One region of the uncultured Agrobacterium sp. genome, then DNA from elsewhere that is predicted to be linked to it. Evidence: predicted binding sites of a transcription regulator. Region 1 holds the regulator's gene; each other region holds the start of a gene.

Region 1 (2,179 bases):
GGATCGGGATCGTTGAAGGGCACGAGCCTCTCTGCGAATGCGATTTGCAAGGTCTCCATCAGCACCCAGGGCCGAAGCGACCAAGACGAGTAGTTCTTGTTGGCTATGTAGAGTTCGTACATCCTTTTGTCTCCAAATGGTGATGCGTTTGTTCGCATGGCTTGATGGATTCCGGCGCTGGTTCACGTTGAAGCGCGTCCCAATCATTCAGATCCGCGCATATTCCCTCGTTCGATATTAGAGCGCCTCTCACTGCTGCACACCGTTGCGCAGTCTCATGCGGACAATGCTTGGGTTTTCTCGGTTGACAACATTTGTCAGTAATCTCGTAGCGCGGTCCCACAGGGAGTTACAGGCCGGATCACGAATGGCGGTCTTCACATTATTTGATGTGTCGGTCTGTCGAAGAGCAAAAACAGTCGCCGTGAGTGGTGGGATTTGAACTTCATTCGAAGTTCGGTGTTCGGTGGCTAGGTATCGTGGAGTAGGAGGAATAACATGGTGGTGAGGTCTGGTGGCTGTGCCTGCGGCAAGGTAAGGCTATCTCTTGTCGGTCAGCCTTATCGTGTCGGGATTTGTCATTGCATGGATTGTCGCAAACATCATGGTGCGCTCTTTCTTGCCTCGGCAATTTTTCCAGAGGATGCCGTAACGATCGATGGAGACACTCGCAGCTACAATGGCCGCTTTTTTTGCCCCGATTGCGGTTCACCGGTTTTTGGCCGGAGCGGCGACGAAGTAGAGGTCAATCTCGGTTCACTCGACGAGCCGGATCAATTTGAGCCGACCTACGAGCTTTGGACAATCCGCCGTGAGGCATGGCTTCCGGATTACCCCGCATTGCGCCGTTTCGATCGCGATCGGAAATCGACAGGCCGAACCGAAGAAGGGCGATAGACCCGTGCAGTTTCATTGTCCCATCATTGCTTTTGTCTCCGTTGAGGCGCGGAATACAAAAAAAGCAGGCGATGACCTGCCTTTTTGATTTTGTTCTGAGATTACTGCGCTCAACCGATCCGATGTAGGGTGCCTTCAGTCACCGGTCAGTGATAACGGCGAATGAGACCCACAAGTTTGCCCTGAATTTTGACCCTGTCGGGCCCAAAGATACGGGTTTCATAGGCCGGGTTCGCGGCCTCCAGGGCTATCGAAGCACCCTTGCGGCGGAACCGTTTCAACGTTGCTTCCTCATCATCCACAAGAGCGACGATGATGTCTCCAGGATTGGCCGTGCTGCCATTGCGGATGATCACGGTGTCTCCATCGAAGATGCCGGCCTCGATCATGGAGTCACCCTTGACTTCCAATGCGTAATGTTCACCCGTCCCGATCATGTCCACCGGCACGGCAACATCGTGGGTATTGTTCTGAATGGCGGAGATCGGAACACCGGCAGCGATGCGTCCCATCACAGGAACGGTGACCGCGCTTGAAATCGCATCATTTACGGGTTTTGAAGCAGGGGCAGGTTCCGGCGCTTTCGGCTTTCCGAGGCTACCCTCGATCACGCTTGGGGCGAATCCACGTACGGGCTTCTGCGCGGGTGCGGAATAGGCTTCCGGGAGTTTGATAACCTCCAGCGCTCTTGCCCGGTTCGGCAGACGGCGGATGAAGCCGCGCTCCTCCAAGGCGGTGATCAGACGGTGAATACCGGATTTGGAAGCGAGGTCCAGGGCATCTTTCATCTCATCGAAAGACGGGGGCACGCCGGACTCTTTCATTCGTTCATGAATGAATAGGAGCAGTTCCTGCTGTTTGCGCGTGAGCATGAGAAAACCCTTGGAATGCGTTGCGAGAATTCGCGAAACAAATACAGAACGAACACTATATGTTCCATATGTGTTCTGCAATCCCTTAAAATTCCGCAAACGTTCCGGCTTGCCGTTTCGCTGTCCTGTTTCCGCGCAAATGTGGAAGCTTGCCGCTAGGAATATGACAGCATCCTCCTGAACACGACGATGGCGAGCAGCAGGTTGATCGCTCAGCTTGGTTAGAACCGCGTCTCGCAGGAGAAGGAGCCGACCGAAGCCAGCGTGCGAGGAAGGCCTGGAAGGCGTCGAAACCGGTCCGGGTTTCCTCTGGAGGTGAGAACAGCGAGAATGTTTGTCGCATTTTGCTGGCGCAAGGTTTCAAGCCTGAAGAGCTGGAAAATCGATTCCGATTTTTGGGCTGATGTTGT
Region 2 (2,179 bases), on a different contig from region 1:
CCTGGACGATCTTGTCGGAGAGCCTCAACAGAGAGATCGGAAGTTTCTCGACTGCGCGCACTATTTCACCGCGAGGCACTATCACAGTGTCGCGGTTGATGGCTCGAACACACGCGTGGGCCGCTCCCCAGGTATCAGCCACGGCAACCTTCGCCGTCAGCTTTCGCGACAGGAAGGTGTTCACGATACCGGTCGTCATTGGCAACTCCCCACCCTGAAGATGATCCGCGCCTTCGGTGTCCATGACTAGACCATCAATGCCGTCGACTGCGACGATCGGCGAATAGCGCGCGAGCGCCCAGAAACCGATACGATTGAGTGCGACAGCATCCGCGGCGGGATCGGCATCAACCAATATGAGACCCTGGAAGATTGCCTGCGCCTTCGCGGCAGGCATCCCTACGCGAACACCGATTTTCTGAGCCGCGACGTCGGCAGACGACACCCACCGTTTGGACCCGCTCCTGGCGATCACCACGATCGGCTGGTCATCCGGAATACCCGGATCGTCTCGTCTGATCCTGTCCGTCGGCAAATTCGGTAGATATATGGATACGACCCTCGCCATCACACGCTCCGACGTAAAACTCAGCACATTCGCCCGCACGCGATCTCATCAACTCAAGAAACCATCGAGGTCTCCCGACTCCCGGCACCGGAAGTTCTTCCGACGGCGTCACACTCACACGCCACCGTGTAGTGCTGGCGGTCGGCTGCCCGAAGTCGTTTGCCTCGGTCTGCCTTCGCCACCTCCGGACCACAAGCGCCATGGTGCCTGTACGTTCTGCGACGAGTTGCAGGCGCCTGCTGACGACCATCGGCAGTCTGACCATTTCCCCGACAACTGCGCCAAGACCTCCGAATGAAAGGGCTTCCTCCATGCTGGCGGTAACGTCCTCTTCTTTGTCGCTTTCGACGAAGATTACTCTGCGAGGATGAAGCCCCGCCTGAGCGAGAGCGGGGAAGAAAAGATCGGGCCTCGTCAGGCACCAGACGATCGGACCCTTCGTGCGTGCGGCAATGCCGGCTGCGAACAGCGCGGCGGCCGCTCCGTCAACGGTTCCAGAACCGCCGCCCGCGAATTCATGCAGCGCGCCATACGCCAGGCCGCCTCCCGGAAGGATTTCGTCAATCTCATCGACGCCGAAAGGTAGGCACCCCGCCTTCTTTACGCCCTCTCCTTGAATGGAAGAGATGCGCTCTCGCAGATCAGTAATCACTTGATCGCGGGCAGCCGACATCGGTTACGAATCCTTCCGAAATCGCAGTTGAACAGGGACGACATCATGTCGCTAGAACTTGATTGTTCCCCTTCTGTTCCGTATCTTGTCCGGAGTCAAGACGCCTGAAAATCAGGAATCTTCGCTCAAGATTAGCAACACTGCAGATTCGTGAAGTTGAATCAAAACCGTAACTAGATTCTACATGGCCCGTTCGTGGAGAATATTTTTGTCGTCATGGAGGGATGTGGATATCCAAAGTCCTCAGAGGTACCGAAGGGAGTTGGTATAGTGGCCAAGACGCCTAAATTCATGCCGACGCCCCACATCAAGCGCAGCTACACGCTGAAGGACGTCCGGCTGCCCAACATCGAAATCGAGTGCATCCGGTGTGAACGCGTTGATAGCTTAGAACGAAAGGCGGTTGTTGCGAAGTTCGGCGCCAGCGTGAGCTTCTCCAAGCTCCGCCGGCGCCTGGCCATGGGTTGTGACCGTCTATGCCATCCCGACGGCGACCTTTGCGAGATGAGGTTTCGATGTCTCCAGTCGCTGGATGCAGATGGCTAGCCGTCCGACCTCTTTGAAAGATCCGCGAAATTGAGAGTGAGGAGAACATAGATTTCGGTGTGCAGGAATCCTCCCCGACCTCAATTTGTTCGTCTAGATCTCGCCCTTCGGCTTCTTGCCGGTAGCGTCTTCAATGCCTTTCTCGGCTTTCTTCTTGAGTTCCTCGCGATCCTTATCCGCATCTTCACCGGTGCGGGCTGCGTCGCTAGACGGGTCTGGCTTCCTGTCACTCATGGATATTCTCCTTTTGCTGACCATCCAACCGGACTAACGACAGAACGTTCCCAAACAACCACCGCCTCGAGAGTGGCGCGGTCGGGCTACCCATCATCCGCCGCCGTGTCTCAATCGCATCGCGCGCCGCGTACGAGGCAGGGAAGGTCGAATGCGCC
Region 3 (2,179 bases), 400 kb from region 1:
TTCGGCCTCTTCCGGATCGTCACTGGCGCCGGTAAAGCGCGGCAGAATGGGCCCACGCTTCTTGAGAACATAGGAACAACGCTGGGCGATCTCGACCGTGTTTTCGATGGCTTCGGGGATATCCTTGAAGAGTGCCACCATCTCATCGCGGCTCTTTAGATAATGATCGGGAGTCAGACGAAAACGGCTATCGTCCGAAACGATCGCATTATGAGCGACCGCCATAAGGGCGTCATGGGCCTCATAATCCGCCTTGGAAGGGAAGAAGGCCTCATTGGTGGCAACCAGAGGAATATCGTGCTCATAGGCAAGCGCTATCATGCGGCGCTCATGCGCACGATCGTAATTGCCCTGACGTTGAAGCTCTATATATAGCCGATCGCCAAAGATCTCCTTCAGCGCGAGAAGCCGGCTCTTTGCCTGAGCGGCATGCCCTTCTTTCATTGCCATGTCGATAGGACCGCCGGATGCGCCTGATAGTGCTATCAAGCCGGCATTGCTTGCTTCTTCCAGCCAGGACTTGGCGATATTGACCGCATGGCCGCTGCCTTCACCGTCGAGATAGGCGCGACTGATCAAATCAACCAATCGTTCATAACCGTCAGCATCGGCGGCCAGGAGAACAAGAGACGGCAACTTGACCAGATTGTTGCCACCTCGCCTCTCCTCTACGACGTCCTGCATATCTATGGAAAGCTGACACCCGATGATCGGCTGCAGTCCTTCGTCTCGCGCCTTCTCCGAGAATTCCAGCGCAACAAAAAGGTTGTTTGTATCAGTGATGGCAATAGCGGGCTGAGAATCGCCAACAGCTTTTGCCATGATCTTTTTAAGAGGAAGCGCGCCTTCAAGCAGCGAATAGGCAGAATGGACTCGAAGATGCACGAAGCCGGGAGATTCCAAGAGCACGCCCGAAAGGTTCTGCCCGTCAAGATTATCGTCCATTTTGCCCGCATTCCTGTCATTTCTGAATCGGGCTTATTTTGGTCCCTTCGGGCGGCAAAGTCCACCGCGAACGGGTGTCCGTACACTGCAATCGTCAAGATACCGAAGGGTCGAAACTCACATGGATGTGAGGATAACCGAGAAGCTGGCAACGAACACAGCGATGGACGTGAAGGCGGCAAGGTCACGGATGAAATCAGTCATTTGTCTCTCCTTACTTGTTATGTTCCAACTTTGTTCTCATTTTGTTTCCATGTCAACAGATTTCTTCGGACTGTCCTATTGCCAACGTGCGCAGACTCGTCCGGGTTCCGCCGATCGAATCATTGGCAAAACAAAACCCCGCCTGAAGGGTCAGACGGGGTTCCTGTCATGAATCAGCCTGTGCGGTTGACAGACACTCTGAGTGTTAGAATTCGACGATCTTGCCTTCGCTCAAGGTAACGCGGCGGTCCATGCGTGCGGCCAGATCGTGATTGTGCGTTGCAATCAGCGCGGCAAGACCGGACTGGCGCACAAGTGCTTCCAGAGCATCGAAGACATAGGATGCCGTTTCAGGATCGAGATTGCCTGTCGGCTCGTCTGCCAGCAGCAGAAGCGGGGCATTGGCAACCGCTCTCGCGATCGCCACACGCTGCTGTTCGCCGCCCGACAGTTCAGCCGGGCGATGTTCCGCCCTGTGGCCGATGCGCATATAATCCAACAGCGCCTTGGCACGAACCTGCGCTTCCTTCGGAGCGAGACCCGCGATCATTTGCGGCATCATGATGTTTTCAAGCGCCGAGAATTCCGGCAGCAAGTGGTGGAACTGATAGACGAAGCCGATGTCGCTGCGGCGGATCGACGTGCGCTCCTCATCAGACAGCGTGCCGCATGGCTTGCCATTGATGAACACCTCGCCCGCATCTGGGTGCTCGAGCAGACCGGCCAGATGCAGAAGCGTCGATTTCCCCGTTCCGGAGGGCGCGACAAGCGCGACGATCTCACCGCTTCTCAGCTCGAAATTTGCGTCTTTCAGAATGGAGAGACTCGTCTCCCCCTGACCGTAGGTCCGTTCCACGCCGGAGAGCTGTAAAGCCATTTTTTTTGCCATGGTGCGAGGCCGGTCCTTATTCATATCTCAGGGCCTGGACAGGATCTAGCTTCGACGCACGCCAAGCGGGGAAGATCGTTGCCAGGAAGGACAAAGTCAGCGCCATGACGATGACCGTGATCGTCTCGCTCAAAGCCATCT
Region 4 (2,179 bases), on a different contig from region 1:
GCGGCCTTCATTATGAGCGATCAGATGGCCGGCGGCGCCGAGAATATGCTCGGTGGAGCGATAATTGCGCTCCAGCTTGATGACCCTGGCGCCGGGAAAATCCTTGTCGAAGCGCAGGATGTTGTCCACCTCCGCGCCGCGCCAGCCGTAGATGGACTGGTCGTCGTCGCCGACGCAACACACGTTCTGAGGCTCTCCTTTGGCGCGCTGTGCCAATAGCCGGAGCCACATATATTGAGCGGTGTTGGTGTCCTGATACTCGTCCACCAGAATGTAGCGAAAGCGCTGGTGGTAGTCTTTCAGAATATCGCCATGGCGGCGGAAGATGGTGATCGGGTGCAGAAGAAGATCGCCGAAGTCACAGGCGTTCAGAGTCTTCAGACGCGCCTGATAGGCGGTGTATAGGTCTCGACCCTTTCCGTTGGCGAAAGCGCGACTGTCGCCTTCCGGAATGTCCGGTGGTGTCAGGCCCTTGTTCTTCCAGTTGTCGATCATACCGGCAAACTGCTTGGCGGGCCAGCGTTTGTCATCCAGACCTTCTGCCTGGATGAGCTGCTTGATGAGCCGCACCACGTCATCCGTATCGAGGATGGTAAAGTCCGATTTCAGTCCGACCAGCTCTGCGTGACGACGCAGCAGTTTCACGCCAATGGAGTGGAAGGTGCCGAGCCACGGCATGCCTTCTACCGCGCCGCCGACGAGAACGCCAATACGCTCCTTCATTTCGCGGGCGGCCTTGTTGGTAAAGGTCACGGCGAGGATCTGACTTGGATAGGCGCGGTTGGTTGCCAGAATATGGGCAATACGCGTGGTCAGCACGCGGGTCTTGCCGGTGCCCGCTCCTGCAAGAACCAGCACAGGTCCGTCCAATGTCTCCACGGCATCCCGCTGTTCCGGATTGAGGCCTGAGAGATAATCGGGTGCGGAACGTGCCTGATCGCGTGCAGCCATAGCGCGGGCAGCAATTCCCAGACCGCCAGCAGCCGGCGCGGCAGGTGCCGGGCGGCGCGGCTCGTTTGGTTCTTCCTCGAAGAACGGCATATCGTCGAAACTGTTACTCATGCGGCCCAATGTAGTGATTCGGTATGTAAACGCTAGAACATCGTTCTGCTTTTATTCCCGCATCAACTGCGATCGCGTCCAATCCAAGGCAGAGGCGCCTGCGTTACAGGTGCGTTTGTGCTGCCAATCAGATGCGTTTCTTCAGGTTTTCCGATCAGCATTACAACTCCTGATACTGCTAGTTGCTCGATTTCAGACTGAATGTCGTCAAATAATCGAGAATTACAATTCAGTAAGAAACGGAATCATCCGTTGCGTTGTTAAGCGGCTGCAAAGATACTGCGATAAATCATTTGCGCGTCGGCACCATGGTGCGACTGCGTTTGCGTTTAAATTACACGGAGAATTGAATGCGGGTTTGGAAGCAGGTTGGTGTCAGTCTGGCGGTCGTCGGAGCCGGCTTCTTTTTGTGGGCCTTCAATTCGTCCACCGGGCGCGACCTTTTGGCAAGAGCGGGCATCGTCACGGCAGAAATTCCAGTTGCACCGACAGCCGCGGATTCTGCGTCGAAACCGTCAGGGCAGAGGGGCGGCGGGCGCAGCAATGCGACGCTTGTCGTGACTGCTCCGGTGAAAACCGCCAACGTGAACGACCGCCTGAATGCTATCGGCAACGGCGAAGCCATCCAGACCGTCATCGTGACACCTCAGGCTTCCGGCCTGGTTTCGGAAATCCTGGTGTCCTCTGGCCAGAAGGTTAAGAAGGGCGACGTTCTGGCCCGGCTCGATGATGACGAGCAGTTGATCGAGCGCGATAAAGCGCAGGTCGCTCTCAGGAGCGCGGTCGAGAAATCCTCATCCTACCGAAATCTCCGGTCTGTGGCGCGCCTCGATGTTCTCGATGCGCAGATTGCCGAGGAGTCCGCCAAGCTTGCCGTCAGCACCGCCGAGCTTAATCTCAAGCGACGCAACATCGTCGCACCCATCGAGGGAATCGCAGGCATCGTCGCTATCAATGTCGGCGATAATGCCACGACGCAGACAAGCGTTGTCAGCATCGACGACCGCTCGAAAATTCTCGTCAATTTCTGGGCACCAGAGCGGTTCGCGACCACGATCAAGGTGGGCATGCCGGTGGAGGCGACCTCGGTTTCGCGTCCGGGTGAAACGTTCACGGG

The links. The regulator LexA, encoded in region 1, represses DNA repair genes until DNA is damaged. The targets are predictions, from matches to a motif close to TGTTCNNNNTGTGTTCNG.
Region 2: a site for LexA is predicted at 1,305-1,322, ahead of QZ869_RS19355 (ImuA family protein). Genes of this name have one in related genera too.
Region 3: a site for LexA is predicted at 1,170-1,187, ahead of dnaE (DNA polymerase III subunit alpha). Genes of this name have one in related genera too.
Region 4: a site for LexA is predicted at 1,104-1,121, ahead of QZ869_RS03880 (ATP-dependent helicase). Genes of this name have one in related genera too.

The regions. Positions count from the first base shown of each region.
Region 1 covers NZ_CAJYTV010000011.1:589,613-591,791, reverse strand. Annotated here, with positions in the region: gene QZ869_RS11350 (glutathione S-transferase family protein) at 1-122, opposite strand, end outside; gene QZ869_RS11345 (GFA family protein) at 499-897, shown strand; gene lexA (transcriptional repressor LexA) at 1,044-1,769, opposite strand; gene QZ869_RS11335 (hypothetical protein) at 2,100-2,179, shown strand, end outside.
Region 2 covers NZ_CAJYTV010000021.1:60,735-62,913, reverse strand. Annotated here, with positions in the region: gene QZ869_RS19360 (DNA polymerase Y family protein) at 1-568, opposite strand, end outside; gene QZ869_RS19355 (ImuA family protein) at 489-1,241, opposite strand; gene QZ869_RS19350 (hypothetical protein) at 1,512-1,787, shown strand; gene QZ869_RS19345 (hypothetical protein) at 1,881-2,021, opposite strand; gene QZ869_RS19340 (thermonuclease family protein) at 2,132-2,179, opposite strand, start outside.
Region 3 covers NZ_CAJYTV010000011.1:187,381-189,559, reverse strand. Annotated here, with positions in the region: gene dnaE (DNA polymerase III subunit alpha) at 1-945, opposite strand, end outside; gene QZ869_RS09425 (ABC transporter ATP-binding protein) at 1,355-2,038, opposite strand; gene QZ869_RS09420 (lipoprotein-releasing ABC transporter permease subunit) at 2,055-2,179, opposite strand, start outside.
Region 4 covers NZ_CAJYTV010000003.1:615,950-618,128, forward strand. Annotated here, with positions in the region: gene QZ869_RS03880 (ATP-dependent helicase) at 1-1,062, opposite strand, end outside; gene QZ869_RS03885 (efflux RND transporter periplasmic adaptor subunit) at 1,413-2,179, shown strand, end outside.